One region of the Plantibacter sp. H53 genome, then DNA from elsewhere that is predicted to be linked to it. Evidence: riboswitches for the same ligand, from Rfam matches in the RefSeq annotation. Region 1 holds a riboswitch; the other holds the start of a gene.
The links. A riboswitch is a leader RNA that binds a small molecule or an ion and turns the genes downstream of it on or off. The one in region 1 is predicted to bind thiamine pyrophosphate.
Positions count from the first base shown of each region.

Region 2: it holds a riboswitch for thiamine pyrophosphate, as region 1 does, so the genes downstream of both, A4X17_RS19670 (ECF transporter S component) here and thiM (hydroxyethylthiazole kinase) in region 1, are expected to answer to the same signal.

Region 1 is NZ_LWCT01000033.1:4,954-12,524, forward strand. Features, by position in the region: gene A4X17_RS13175 (bifunctional hydroxymethylpyrimidine kinase/phosphomethylpyrimidine kinase) at 1-1,478, opposite strand, end outside; gene thiE (thiamine phosphate synthase) at 1,475-2,185, opposite strand; gene thiM (hydroxyethylthiazole kinase) at 2,182-3,033, opposite strand; TPP riboswitch at 3,025-3,125, opposite strand; gene A4X17_RS13190 (DUF1622 domain-containing protein) at 3,186-3,707, shown strand; gene A4X17_RS13195 (HAD family phosphatase) at 3,718-4,401, opposite strand; gene A4X17_RS13200 (CDP-alcohol phosphatidyltransferase family protein) at 4,482-5,759, opposite strand; gene A4X17_RS13205 (carboxypeptidase regulatory-like domain-containing protein) at 5,864-7,571, opposite strand, start outside.
Region 2 is NZ_LWCT01000012.1:29,981-37,551, reverse strand. Features, by position in the region: gene A4X17_RS07910 (energy-coupling factor transporter transmembrane protein EcfT) at 1-18, opposite strand, end outside; gene A4X17_RS07905 (ABC transporter ATP-binding protein) at 15-1,412, opposite strand; gene A4X17_RS19670 (ECF transporter S component) at 1,499-2,089, opposite strand; TPP riboswitch at 2,165-2,273, opposite strand; gene A4X17_RS07895 (hypothetical protein) at 2,324-2,653, opposite strand; gene dinB (DNA polymerase IV) at 2,663-3,961, opposite strand; gene A4X17_RS07885 (acyltransferase) at 4,044-5,369, shown strand; gene A4X17_RS07880 (hypothetical protein) at 5,340-5,936, opposite strand; gene gatB (Asp-tRNA(Asn)/Glu-tRNA(Gln) amidotransferase subunit GatB) at 6,052-7,551, opposite strand; gene gatA (Asp-tRNA(Asn)/Glu-tRNA(Gln) amidotransferase subunit GatA) at 7,555-7,571, opposite strand, start outside.

The sequences.
Region 1 (7,571 bases):
CGAGCTGCCGCCCCGGCGACGATCTCGATCGCCCGGGTGTTCGCGGTCGCGAAGGCGGGGTCGGCGTAGGTGTCGAGCCACGCGGCGAACGGGTGCTCCGCGTGTGATGCGCCCACGAGCCGTTCACCGAGATCCTGGTAGATCCAATAGCAGGGCAACACGGCGGCGACCACCCGCCCGTAGTCGCCGTCGACCGTCGCCGCGTGCAGGTGGTCGAGGTACGCCGTGGTCGTCGCCGACGGTTCCACATCCATACCGCTGACGGCATACGCGCTGAGCCAGGTGCGGTGCAGCTCCATCTCGGCCTCGATCGAGCCCGCCGCGCCGGTCGCCCAGAACACCTGCTCCTCGGCCGTCGGTGCCAAGGCACTCGCTCGTGCGAGGACCCGCGAGTAGGCCCGTAGATAGATCGCGTCCTGCTGCAGGTACCAGGCGAACCGGGCCGGATCGAGGGTCCCGTCGGCGAGCGTCGTCACGAACGGCAGGTGGTCGATCCGGTACCGCAGCTCGGCGATGTCCTCCCACCAGTCGGCGACGATGTCGGCACCGTCCTGCCGCCGTGAGGTCGTCCCGCCCGCTGCCCACAGTTCGGCGAAGTGGCTGATCGGGCCGTTGCCCGAGCCGACCTCGAGCGCGTCCGCGTGGCGGAGACTCGTCGTGAGCCACGCCTTCGCCTCGCCGAGCGCCGCGGTCCAGGACCCCGACCGGGCGACGAGGGTGGCCATCGCGCTCGACAGGGAGCACCCGGTCCCATGGGTGTTCCGTGTGTCGACTCGGAGACCGTCGAACTCGACGAGTGATCGGTCGTCACCCAGACCACCGGTGGCGTCGACGAGCGCATCCGGGCATGCGGTCGTCCCCGTCAGGTGCCCGCCCTTCACGAGCACGATCACGCCCGCCTGCACCGAGACCCGTTCCGCCTGCGCGAGTGCGTCGGCCCAACTCGTCGCCACCGGTTCGTCCGCGAGGACGGCGAGCTCCGGCAGGTTCGGGGTCACGAGGTCGACGTGCGGCAGGAGCGCACGCATGGCCGCTTCGGCGTCGCGGTGGAGGAGACGGTCGCCGCTCGTCGCCACCATCACCGGGTCGAGGACGACGGGTCCGGTCTCGGTCTCCTGCAGCCAGGTCGACACGGTGTCGATGATCGCGACATCGCCCAGCATCCCGATCTTGACCGCGTCGATCACCACGTCGTCCGCGACCGCGTCCAACTGCTCGCGGAGGAACCCGACGGGCGGAGTGTGCACGGACCGGACGCCCCGGGTGTTCTGCGCGACGAGCGCGGTGACGACCGCCATGCCGTATCCGCCGTTCGCGGCGATGCTCTTGAGATCGGCCTGGATCCCGGCACCACCGGTCGGGTCGGTCCCGGCGATGCTCAGCACCCGGGGTGCCTCGCGGATCGTGACGGGTCGTCGACCGTGCACCCGGTTCGAGTTCGACGACACCGGCGTCGTCGACGGTTCCACGGCGCTCATGCCGAGACCTCGGTCCAGGCGCTGCGGAACGCTCTGGCGGCGGCCGCCGGATCGTCGACGGCGCAGATGGCGGAGACGACGGCGAGACCCGCGGCACCGGCGGCGTGGAGCTCGACCGTGTCGTCCAGTGACACCCCACCGATGGCGACGCACGGGAGCGGGGTCGCGGCGGCGATCGCGGCGAACCCCTCCACGCCGAGCGGCGCCGGGTGGTCCGGCTTCGTCGTCGTCGGGCGGATGACGCCGACGCCCAGGTAGTCGACCGTCCCGGGTGACAGCGCTGCGACCGCGTCGAGGTGCGCCGGGGTGTTCGCCGTCAGTCCCACGACGGCGGCCTGCCCCACGATACGACGCACGGCGTCGACCGGGAGATCGCTCTGACCCACGTGGACGCCGTGGACGACGGCACCGGCGGAACGGGCCGCGAGGAAGACGTCCACCCGGTCGTCGACGAGGAGCAGCGCCCGACCGGCGACGACCTCCGCCGCACGCACGGTCAGGTCGAACAGCGCTCGCGCCGACGCGGTCTTCTCCCGCAGCTGGACCGCGGTCACCCCGCCGTCGACGGCTCGGCGCACGACGTCGAGGACACCGCGATCCCCGCTGGCCGAGGCGTCCGTGACGAGGTAGGTGGCGATGCCGCGGCGCACGAGCTCGGCGTGCGAACGGGCCGCGAGGACCCGGTCCGCGGTGGTCGAGGCGCTCACGCGATCACCGCCAGGCTGCGGACGGTGTCGGCGTCGAGGAGGTGGAGGCGGTCGAGGAAGGCGGGAGCGAAGGAGCCGGGGCCGCGGCTCTCCGCAGCCGCAAGCTGCGCGGCGACCGTGTACGCGGTGGTCGCCGCGACCGTCGTCAGCAACCGGTCGTCGTCGAGTGAGGCGAAGGCGGCGAGTACGGCACCGAGGGCACAGCCACCGCCCGTCACGAGGGTGAGCCAGGCGTGCCCGTTCGAGCAGCGGACGATGCGCTCACCGTCGGTGATGACGTCCGTCGGGCCGGAGATCGCGACGACGGCGCCCGAGGTGCGGGCGATCGCGGTGGCCGCCTCGATCGCGCTGTCGACCGAGTCGGTGCTGTCGACCCCGCGACCGCCGGCGCCCAGTCCGGCGAGGGCGATGATCTCGCTGGCGTTGCCGCGGACGATCGTCGGCCGGAGGTCGAGGAGGTCGGCGGCGAGCGCCGTGCGCACCGGTAGGAAGCCGACGGCCACGGGGTCGAGCACCCACGGTGTGCCGGCGTCGTTCGCGGCGGAGGCGGCCTCGACCATCGCCTCGCGCTGCTCCGCCTGCGGCGTCCCGAGATTGAGGAGCACCCCGGAGGCGATGCGGGCGAACGGCCCGGCCTCGGTGGGGATGTCGGTCATCGCCGGGGCGGCGCCGATGGCGAGCAGGACGTTCGCGGTGAAGTTCGTCACCACGGCGTTCGTGATCGATTGGACGAGCGGCGTGTGCTCGCGCAGGCGCTCGAGGAGGTCCCCGGACGCGCTCGCGAACTCGCCGACGGACGAGTCGTCGGTGGACGGGTGGGCGGACTGCTGCGGTGTGCGAACGCTCATTCGCGACATCCCTTCGCTCGGACTAACGAGATCAGGTTCGACGGGTGTGTTCTCAGCCGATCGTCGTGGGATCGGCACCCCGTGTCACTCGCGACCACCCTAGCGGGTCGGCCCGGCTTCCCGTCCAGCGGGCGGGCGAGGATGATGGAGGGATGGACTTCTTCGAGCTGGTCACCATCGTCTTCGAGGTCGCCGGTGTCGGGGCGATGGTCGTGGGCTTCGTGATCGCCGTCACCCTCTCGGCCCGTCTGTGGTGGAGCACGCGCGACGGCGCTCGGGCCTTCCGGATGCTGCGGGAGACGATCGGCTCGGTCATCCTGCTCGGGCTGGAGATCCTCGTGGCCGCAGACCTCGTGAAGACGGTCACGTCGACGCCGTCGCTGACCGACGCGCTCGTCCTCGCGATCATCGTCGTCATCCGCACCCTGCTGAGCTTCTCCCTGCAGATCGAGATCGAGGGCACCCTCCCCTGGAGGCGCCTGGCGACGACCGGCCCGCAGTTGTTCGACCGCGCGGTCAAGCGCGGTGGCGAACGCACCCGACGTCGCGCCGAGCAGCAGGACGCCTCAGCCCAGGATCTCGAACCGTCCGATGCGACGTCGGCACCGGCGGTCGCGGCGCAGCCGATCCCCGACGACGAGGACGGCTTCCCGGAGCTCCGCAGTCGCAGCTAGCGCGGCACGGCTAGCGTGCCGCGGAGGTCGCCCAGGTGTCGCGGATGAGGTCGGGCAGCAGGCGCATGTCGTCGAAGACGTGGGTGCCGTCGCCGATGAGCCGCTCGGCGGGCGTCATGCCACCGGCGTAGGCGTAGACCGTCATGCCGGCCGCACGGGCAGCCAGGACGCCGACGACGCTGTCCTCGACGACCGCGCACCGTTCGGGGGCCGTGTCGAAGTCGGCGGCGGCGTGCAGGAACAGGTCGGGTGCGGGCTTGCCGACGGCGACGTCGGTCGCGCTGAAGATGCGCCCGTCGAAGCGGTCGTGGATGCCCACCTGCCCGAGGTTGCGGACGACGTCGTGCAGCATCCCGTTCGAGGCGACGCACAGCGGCACCCCGGTCGCAGCGATACCGTCGAGGGCAACGACGACCCCGTCGACGGCCTCGAGCTCACGTTCGCAGATGCCGCGGAACATGTCGCTCCAGCGCTGGATCCAGTCGGCCTCGAGCGGCTTCCCGAGGCGCTGCTCGACCAGCGTCGCGTACGTCTCGAGTGAGGCGCCGACGAAGAGCTCCCGCACCTCCGCCTCGGTGTAGTCGCCGCCGACCTCGTTGAGGAGCTGCAGGTTCACCCGGACGGAGATGCGTTCCGTGTCGACGAGCGTGCCGTCGCAGTCGAAGATGACGAGGTCCGGATAGTCGACTGGCATGCTCCGAGCCTAAACGACGCCGCCTGCGCTGTGGCCGTGTGCCATCCGTTGGGGGCCTCCGACGATGGTCGGCGCGGCGCTCAGCGGGCCGCGCGGACGCCCTGTCGCTGCCAGGTGACGACCATGCGTCGCGCATACTGGGTCGCCGCGACGAAGTGGCCGAGGAGTCCGAGCAGGATCGCCACGAAGCCGACCCCGCCGAAGACCCGGTGGAGCGCCGACGCCGGATCCCCGCCGCCGAGCGCGAGGCCCGTGAGCAGCGCGAAGAAGCCGACGAAGAGGAACACCGTCCGGATCTTGCCGGCGATGCTCACCGGCACCTCCGGCGTCCCGCGGAACGCGACGACGGCGACGAACGCGAGCAGGAGGTCGGGGACGATCATGACCACGAACACCTGCCATGGGATGATCTGCGCGATGGCGAACGACGCGGCGACCACGACCACGGTCAGGCGGTCGGCGACCCCGTCGAGCCAGGTGCCGAGCGCGGAGACCGTGCCCATGCGGCGCGCGATCTGTCCGTCGGCGACGTCGCTCAGGAACACGACCGCACCGACGACGAGCGCGGCCCAGTAGGAGCCGGTGATCACGAGGGCGGCGAAGACCGGCAGGAGGACGATACGTCCCGCCGTGATCGCGTTCGGCAGGTTCTTCCAGTCGTCGTCGGAGAACAGCTGCGTCCGGAGGCGCGCGAGCGGCGTCTTCTCGTGCAGCGTCACCGGGATCATCGCCTCGTCACCGGGGATCGCGGCACCGCGGCGGAATCGGGCGATCGCGACGATCGTCACCACGACGACGAGCGCGAACAGCAGCACCCAGCCGGTGGCACCGAGGTACTGGCGGACCGTGTCGAGCGTGGCACGGACGAGGGAGCCGACGCCGACGTAGACGGCGGACCAGAGGAGGGAGCCCAGCAGTGATGCCGCGAGGAACGACCGGTAGGGCACGCGGGCGACCCCCGCGGCGGTCGGTGTCAGGCATCGGAGCACGGGCACGAGCCGGGTGAGGAAGACGGCCTGGGCCCCGCGTCGCTCGAGCGCCTCGACCGCGCGGTCCCAGCCGTCGACACCGAGGCGCCGGATGACGGCCGAGTCACGGAGACGACCACCGGAACGACGACCGACGAGGTAGCCGAGCTGGTCCCCGAGCGACCCGCCGAGGGCGACCGCGAGGAACAGCACGAGGGCGCCGGGGGCGGAGTCGAGCATGGCCGAGAGGAGGAGCACCACCGGTTCACCGGGGACGACGAGGCCGAGCCAGAGGCCGGATTCGGCGGTCGTGAACAGGAGCCCGAGGAGCCAGATCAGCGGATCGGGCAGCGCCGTCGCGGCGTCGTTCACCCACCCGATGATGTCCACGGATCCCCGTTCAGCAGTGCGATCCGCACTCCTGGGTGGGGCGCGGCTCGCCCAAGTCTACGGACGAGCCGCGCCCTCCCATCCCCGAGAGGTCGTTCAAACGGTCATTCGCCGGACAGTTCGTCCCGATTCGCGCGTCGACGACGCAGGACGGCCGCGGTGACGACACCGGCGGCGCCGAGCACGAAGAGCGCTCCGGCAGCGACGATCCACGGCATCGCGTCCGCACCGGTCGAGGGCAGGCGACCCGAGTTGCCCGGAACGGCGGGGTCGCTCGGATTCGCCGACGGCACGGGCACGACGGCGTCGGGAACGAGGACGAAGGCCGGCACCGAGACCTCGGAACCGTCTGCGGCGACGACCGCGGTCGCCGTGGTGGCCCCCTCGGCGGTGTAGCCCGCCGGGACCGCCACGGACACCTCGTAGGAACCGGGCGCGAGTCCGTCGAGGCCGTAGGCGCCGTCGGCGTCAGTCGTGATGTCGACCGGGCCGGCCGAGGTCTCGACGGTCAGGGTCACGTCCGCGATCGGAGCACCCGCGTCCGTCTCGACCGTTCCAGCGAGGCCGCCGAGCACGGCGTCGGCGACGAGCACGAAGGTGGGCACCGTCTGGACAGCGCCGTCGGTGCCGACGACGACGGTGGCGGTCGTGGCGCCACCCGCGGGCACGGAGTACCCGACCGGGACGGTCAGCGTGACCTCGTAGCTGCCCGGCGCCAGGTCGGCGAGCCCGTAGGACCCCTCGGCCGTCGTCGTCAGGGCGACCGGGCCGCCCGGCGTCGTCACCGTGACCGTCGCGGCGGGCACCGGGGCGTCGGTGTCCGTCCGGACGTCGCCGATGACGGTGCCGAGCCGAGCGAGCTCGAAGTCGACCGCGTCCAGATCGGCGCCGGCGAGCTCCTCCGCCCGGCTTGCGGTTCCGGAGACGACGTACCCCTCGGGGGCGACGACCGAGACCTCGTAGGACCCCGCGGGCAGGAGCGGGAAACGGTAGGAACCGTCGGCGGCCGTGACGGCGCGCTCGACACCGTTCGGACCGTCGACGCTCACGGTGACGCCGGCCACACCGACCCCGCCGGAGCTGACCACGCCGCCGAGGCTGGGGTTCGCGACGAGCACGAAGTGCTGCTCGGTGATGGGCGTCCCGCTGCCGACCGGCACGGTGAACGACGCCGGTGCGGTCTGGACCGCGTACCCGGACGGTGGCGTGATGACCACCGAGTGGTCGCCGACCGGCACGGTGTCGAAGAGGTAGTTCCCGTCGGTGTCGGTGGTGACGCTGCCGACACCGTCGATGGTGACGGTGGCACCGACGATCGGGACGCCGTCCGTGTCGAGCGCGGTCCCCGACACGGCGACGGGCACGATGTCGCGGACGGTGAAGTCCGCGACGGCGTCCGTGTCCGTGAGGTCAACTGCGGCACGTGCAGGACCGACGGCGATCTTGCCGGTCGGCGGGACGAGCTGCACCGTGTAGCCGTCGGTCGCGAAGTAGCCGGTGAAGAAGTACGTGCCGCCACCCGCGGTCGTGGTCGACGCCACCACCCGGCCGTCGCGGTCGATGAGCCGGACGCCGACGCCGTCCAGCGGGCCCGCGGTCTGGTCGGTCACCGTGCCGGTCACGTCACGCGCGATCGACGCGAACCACGCCTGGTAGACGGGCGCGCCCGACCGCTGCCGGAACGAGAAGGTGAGGCTGGAGATCGGGGCGGAGGGTTCGAACCACCCTGCCGCGCCGGCGGTGTCCGCAGCGGCGTCGTTGCCGCGGAGCACCTGCGTCGTCGGGTCCCAGGTGGGGACGTCCGTTGCGGAT
Region 2 (7,571 bases), on a different contig from region 1:
TGCCGTGAGGCTCGTCATGCGGCCCGCCTCCGGAGCTCCGGCGGTTCGAGGAGGATGCGATGGTCGCCCAGATGCTCGACGACCCCCGCGTCATGCGTGACGGAGACGATCGTCGCGCCGCGTTCGAGCTCGTGCTGCAGCAGGCGGACGAGTGACAACCACGTGCGTCGATCCTGCCCGAACGTCGGTTCGTCGAGGACCATGACCGCCGGCCGGGCGGCGAGGACGGTGGCCACCGACAACCGGCGCTTCTGACCCCCCGAGAGACTGAACGGGTTCGCCTCGGCGAGACGACCGAGACCGAGCGCATCGAGGATCTCGGAGACCCGCTCGTCGATGGCGGTCCGGGACCAGCGGAGGGCCTGCAGGCCGACACCGAGCTCGTTCCGCACGGTCGATGAGACGAACTGGTGCTCGGGATCCTGGAAGACCGTCCCGATGCGCGCGAGCAATTCGGTCGACTTCCAGCGGATAGGCCGGGATCCCAGCCTGCCGGCGAGCTGCGGAGCGGCGGTCACCGTCCCCGTGATCTCCGGCAGCAGTCCCGCCAGCGTGAGCGCGAGCGTGGACTTCCCCGCGCCGTTGGGGCCGACGATGACGGTCCCCGCGCCTTCGGGCACCGCGAGCCCCAGGTGCTCCTGCACCGGCTGCTTCCGCGTTCGACCGATCGCCAGGTCGTCGGTCGTGATGACCGCCGCTGATGGGCCGGACACCGGACGAGGGGCCAACCCCAGCGGGATGCCCGGCACCCAGACGCCCGCATCGGCCAGGCGCTGCCCGACGTCGTCGAGGACGAGGTCGGGTGGCCCGTCGGCGAGGACACCGCCGTCGGCGTCAAGTACGACGACCCTGGTCATCAGCTCGCGCCAGACGTCGACGCGGTGTTCGATGACGACCAGGGTGGACGAACCGTCATCGACCAGCCGAGCGACGGCGTCCCGCACCTCGGCCACCCCGGCCGGGTCGAGGTTCGCGGTCGGTTCGTCGAGCAGGAGGAGCGAGGGCTGCATGGCGAGTACGCCGGCGAGGGCCAGCCGCTGTTTCTGACCGCCGGACAGCGCCGAGGTCGAGTGGTCCAGCGGCAGGTCCAGTCCGACGGCCTCCAGCGAGGTGTCGACGCGGCGCCAGATCTCCTCGCGCTCGATGCCGAGGTTCTCGCAGCCGAAGGCGACGTCGTCGCCGACCTTGGACAGGATCACCTGCGAGTCGGGATCCTGCAGCACGAGCCCGATGCGACCCCTCGCTCGTTCAGGCGGAACGCCGTCCACGAGGAGCGAGCCGTGGGACTCCCCCTCGTCCGCTCCGCCGAGCACGCCGGCCAGTGCGTGGATCAGCGTCGACTTGCCGGCACCGGACGCCCCCAGCAGGAGGACCCGCTCGCCCGGTTCGATCACGAGGTCGAGGTCGCTCACCGCCCAGGCCTTCCGACCGGCATGCCGCCACCCCCAGTCCCGCGCGACGACGCGCGCCGGACCGGTCGCAGCCGCTCCCGGCACGATCAGACCTCGCGCCGAGCGTCCCGCCCCGACGCGAACCGACTGAGCGCTCCGGTCGACGCGAGTGCCCTGACGAGTGCCCAGCCGACGACACCGGCGAGGATTGCGCCCGAGACGAGCAGCGAACCGAGGTAGATCGCGTTGAACTCGACACCCTTCTCGAGGTTGCCCGACATGACGAGTTCGAGGAGCCACGCGCCGGCCCCGGCACCGGCACCGGCGAGGATCGCCGGAACGAGGCCGAAGCGCTTGTACGCGAACGCCGCGAACACCAGCTCGGCACCGAGGCCCTGAGCGAGCCCGGAGTACACCGTCGTGATGCCCCATGCGTTGCCGATGAGGGCGGAGACGATCGCCCCGATGGTCTCGACGAGGAGGGCAGCGCCGGGCTTCCGGATGATGAGTCCGCCGAGCACCCCGCCGAGGAGCCAGATCCCGACGGCGATCCCGCCGAAACCGGGCGTGACGGCGCTGGCACCCGCGTACCAGAGTGATCCGATCGTGTTCCACGCCCAGAAGATGAGGCCGGTCGCGACGCCGAGTACGGCGACCACGACGATGTCGACGACCCTCCAGCGCAAGGTCCGCGACACAGCGCGTTCAGAGGGTGAGATCTTGGTCGATGCTGACACGATACGTGCCCTTCCTGTAGACGGAAAAGAGCACGGGATAGCGAGAAATGGTCTCCCTGCGCTGGCATGATCCAGATCAGGTTCGACGGTCGAAGGCGAATACCTTCCTCTCAGCCCGGTTCACCGGACTCCCGTGGTGGCACGAGTCTAACCCCTGCCGTGCGCGGTCGCACGACAGGGGTTGGACGGAGGGGGCTACTTCTTGAGGGCCTTGATGAGGCCGGCGAGCGCCTTGCCGCTCACCCAGATGAACGGGATCGCGACGGCGATCAGCGAGATGAGGTTCGGGTCGAAACGGAGACCCTCGTCGGTCTTGATGTAGGCACCGACGGGGATGGAGACGCCACCGCCGCCACCGCCGCTCGGGGCGTCGTCGCCGTCGCCCTCGGAGCCGCCGCCGAAGCCGTAGTACGTCAGCGCGACGGGCACGAGTTTCGTCCCGTCGATGTCCTGCTGCTCCCCATAGGCCGCGGTCACGCCGAGCCCCTTCGCCTGTTCTGCCAGCTTCTCCACGAGATTCGTCATACGGCGAGGCTATCGCTCGGCATCTCCCGGTCCAAGGGGTTGATCCGTGCTCGCAGCACCCTGCGAGTCCCCGCGACTGCCGAGTCCGCGACGCCTCGGCTTCCCGAGGAGGGAGGCGGGGGCGATCGCGAGATCGCCGAACCGGCTTGCGACCCGGTCGATCGTCTGCTCGGCTTCACGCCACTCCTCGTCCGGGTCCCAGAGCCCGGCACCGGCCTCATCGGCCGGGACGAGCTGGTCGACCTTCACCCCCACGAGGCGCACGAGGCGTCCGCCACGATCGAGGTCGTCGAACAGCGAGGCCGCTTCGTCGTACACCCGCCGGCCCACGTTCGTGGCTTCGCCGATGGTGCGCGACCGGGTGACGACGCTGAAGTCCGCATAGCGCACGCGGATGCTGATCGTCCGGCCGGCGTAGCCGCCCTTCCGGAGTCGGATCGCGACGAGGCCGGCGAGGTTCAGCAACTCGCGCTTGAGGATGGTCGGGTCGGAGACGTCCGTCGGGAAGGTCACCTCGTGGCTGACGCTCTTCTCACGTCGTGCCAGCTCGATGCCGCGCGGATCGATCCCGTTCGCGAGCTCGAGGAGTCGGCGACCGGAGGCCTCACCGACCGCGCGTTGGAGCATCGACAGCGGGGTGGAGGCGAGCTGACCGATGGTCCGGATGCCACGGTTCGTCAGCTGCTCCTCCGTCCGACCACCGACGCCCCACAGTGCACCGACCGGCAACGGGTGGAGGAACGCCAGGGTCTCGTCGGCCGGCACGACCAGCAGACCGTCGGGCTTGGACAGGCCGGAGGCGAGCTTCGCGACGTACTTCGTCGCCGCCAGGCCCACCGAGCACGGCAGGCCGGTCGCGTCGAGGACCCGTTGCTTCACGAGCGCGGCGATCGTCCGCGGGCTCCCGAGCAACCGGACCGCGCCGGAGACGTCGAGGAAGGCCTCGTCGATGCTCAGGGGCTCGACGAGCGGCGTGACCGACTCGAACACCTCCATCACCCGGTCGGAGTACTCGCGGTACCGGCCGTGGTGGGGCGGCAGCACGACGGCGCTCGGACAGAGCCGCATCGCCTGGGACACCGGCATCGCCGCGCGCACGCCGTACCGGCGAGCCTCGTAACTGGCGGAGGTGACGACCGACCGCCCCTCCTTGTTGCCGACGATGATCGGCAGACCGCGCAGCTCGGGCCGTTCCAAGAGCTCGACCGAGACGAAGAACGCGTCCATGTCGACATGGAGGATGGGGGTACCGCTGTCGTCGGCATCGTGCGCCGAGACGCGACGAGACGCTCCATCCTGCCGACTCATGCCTCCATTGTCGCAGTCGCCTCCGACACGCTCTCCACAGGGGCCGAGGCGGGAGGGCCCGGCGACGCTAGGCTGTCCGGCGATGAGCACGCGAACGCGGACCGGGTCGGCCCCGGCGGTCCCAGACCTCTCCGGGCGGGACCTCGCCCTCGACCTCGTGCGCGTCGCCTGCGTCGTCACGGTGGTCGTCGTCCACCTCCTGATGGTCGCCGTGGCGGTCGAGCCGGACGGCGCGATCGGCATCTCCCGGGCGCTCGAGCAGCAGCCGTGGTTCGATACGGGCACCTGGTTCGGCCAGATCATGCCGATGTTCTTCATCGTGGGCGGCTTCGCGACGATCACCGGCTGGCGCAGCACCGTCCGACGTGGTGGCGGGACCAGCGACTTCCTCCGGTCCCGGGTCTTCCGACTCGCCCTGCCGACGATCCCGGTCCTGCTCTTCCTCGCCGCAGGGCTGTGGCTCGCCGGGGCGCTCGCTGTCGACCCCGCCATCATCGAGGCCGTCGCCGCCGGCGTCGGCTCCCCGCTCTGGTTCCTGGCCGCCTACCTGCTGTGCCAGGCGGTCGCGCCCTTCCTGGCCACCTGGCACGACCGCAACCCCGTCCTGACCTGTGCGGCCCTGCTGGCCGGCGTGATCCTCGTCGACGTCGTCCGGTACTCGACCGGCCTCCTCGGCATCGGTCTCGTCAACCTGGTGTTCGTCTGGCCGCTGCTGCAGCAGTTCGGGTTCTTCCTGGCCGATGGTCGTCTCCGCACCGTCCCTCGCCTCGTCCTCGTGGCCGTGGTGCTCGTCTCCTACGGTGCGCTCGTGCCGATCACGACCTGGCTGCCGTACTCGACCAGCATGCTCGGCAACCTCAACCCACCGACCCTCCCCCTCGTCGTCCTCGGCGTCGGGCAGCTCGCCCTGCTCGCCCTGGTGCACCCGCTGCTCACGGCGATCATGCGGACCCGCGCCGCGCGAGCCGTCGTCTTCCTCATCGGGTCCCGGCTGATGACGGTGTACCTCTGGCATCTCCCCCTGATCATCGCGGTCGCCGGTCTCCAGCTCGCCCTCGGCATCCCCTTCGCGGAACCGCTGAGCGCGGCATGGTGGTGGACCCGACCGGTCGTGCTGCTCGTCGTCGCGGTCCTGCTCGCGGGCGTCGGCACACTCCTCGGCCGCGTCGAGCACCCCCGCAAGCTGCGCCTCGACCCGGAGCGCAAGCCGACACACGTCGCCGTGTGGATCGCGCTCACGAGCGCCTTCATCATGCCCTTCGCGGAGATCTCCCACCCGCTCACCGCCGCGATGGCGGCTGCCGGCGCTGTCGGCTCGATCATCGCGGTCGTGCTTCTGAACCCGACCCGTCGGCCGGTCGAGCGCGTCGCGAGCGGATCAGACCAGGCCGTGGACCAGCGGCCGTAGCCATTCGCGGAAGGCCTCCCGGTCGTCCCGGAGCGACTCACTGACCACGATCGTGTCGGGCGCGACCACCCAGGCCCCCGGTCGGCAGATCGGAAGCACCTCGAGGTCCAACCGGAACGAGCTGGATTGCCGACGCAACTCGAACTGGCGCTCGCGGATGAGTTCGTAGACGTCGGTGAGACGGCTCGGCGATCGACCTGCGAGCGCGCGTTCGTACTCACGGATACGAGCCGACGCCCATCGGTGCGCCTCGTCGTACGCCCGGTAGGCGAGCTCCTGCAGGTCGAGGGCTCGATCGAACACCTCGAAGTGTGGTGGACGGACCTCGGCCATGAAGAGGCGCGTGTCGCGACGAGCGATCCCGGTCCACCAGCCGTCGAACTGGACCGCGAGCGCGTCGAGGTCGAGGCCGGCGACGTCGATCCGCTCCAGCCCCGGCGTGACGGCGGGAAGCTGCGCGACGCATCGCTCCCCGAGCCCTGCCATGTCGCGGAACGCGAGCGCCAGCATGAGAGCCATCGGAGCGTCTTCCGTGACCTGCCACCGCATGGTGCCTTCGACCAGCATGGCGGAAGTGTATGCCGGGCCAGCAGTCGGCACCAGGGCTTCCCCTGGCCGACGACATCGGGCCCGTGCCGCCGTCGTCGACGCTGGCACGGGCCCGATGGTGCAGCAGTGACCGCTACTGCGAGGCGCGTTCCAGGACGAGTTCGCGCACACGTGCCGCATCGGCCTGTCCGCGCATCGCCTTCATCACGGCGCCGATGACCGCGCCGGCCGCCTGGACCTTGCCGTCGCGGATCTTGGCGAGGACGTCAGGCTGAGCGGCCAGTGCCTCGTCGATGGCGGCGATCAGCGGACCGTCGTCGGACACGAGCGCGAGACCGCGAGCGTCGATGACCTCCTGAGGAGTGCCCTCCCCGTCGATGACGCCCTCGAGCACCTGGCGCGCGAGCTTGTCGTTGAGCGTTCCGTCCTCGACGAGCGCAGCGAGTGCCGCGACGTGCTCGGGCGACACGAGGCTCGTCGCCTCGACGTCGCGCTGGTTCGCGATCCGCGAGATCTCACCCGTCCACCACTTCCGTGCGGCTGCCGGAGCGGCGCCGGCCTCGACGGTGGCCGTGATCTCGTTCAGCAGACCACCGTTCACGACGTCCTGGAACTCCAGGTCGGTGAAGCCCCACTCGCTCTTCAGCCGACGGCGGCGGACCGCCGGCTGCTCGGGCAGGGCCGCTCGGAGTTCCTCGATGAGTTCGGGCGACGGCACGACCGGGAGCAGGTCGGGCTCCGGGAAGTACCGGTAGTCGTCGGCGTCACTCTTCGGCCGGCCGGCCGACGTGGCCCCGGTGTCCTCGTGCCAGTGCCGCGTCTCCTGGACGATGGACCCGCCGTCCTTAAGGATCGCCGCCTGCCGCTGGATCTCGTAGCGGACGGCGCGCTCGACGGAACGCAGGGAGTTCACGTTCTTCGTCTCCGTGCGCGTACCGAGCTTCTCCTGGCCGCGAGGGCGCAGCGAGATGTTCGCGTCGCAGCGGAGGTTCCCACGCTCCATCTTCGCGTCGGAGATACCGAGCGCCACGACGATGTCGCGGATCGCGGAGACGTAGGCCTTCGCGATCTCGGGCGCCCGGTGCTCGGTGCCGTAGATCGGCTTCGTGACGATCTCGACGAGCGGCACACCCGCGCGGTTGTAGTCGACGAGCGAGTACTCGGCACCCTGGATACGGCCGGTGGAACCGCCGATGTGCGTGAGCTTGCCGGCGTCCTCCTCCATGTGCGCGCGCTCGATCGGCACCGTCACGATGGTGCCGTCGGCCAGCTCGACGTCGACCGAGCCCTCGAAGGCGATCGGCTCGTCGAACTGCGAGATCTGGTAGTTCTTCGCGAGGTCGGGGTAGAAGTAGTTCTTCCGTGCGAACCGGCTCGAGGGTGCGATCGAGCAGCCGAGGGCGAGCCCGAGGCTGATCGAGTACCGCACCGCCTGCTCGTTCACGACCGGGAGCGACCCGGGCAGACCGAGGCAGACCGGCGAGATGTTCGTGTTCGGAGCGTCGCCGAAGCCGTTCGGTGCCGAAGAGAACATCTTCGTCTTGGTGTTCAGCTCGACGTGCACCTCGAAGCCGAGCACCGGCTCGTACAGTTCGAGGGCTTCTTCGTAGGAGAGGAGCTTGTCCTTGGCCATGGGTTACCGACCTCCGAGAG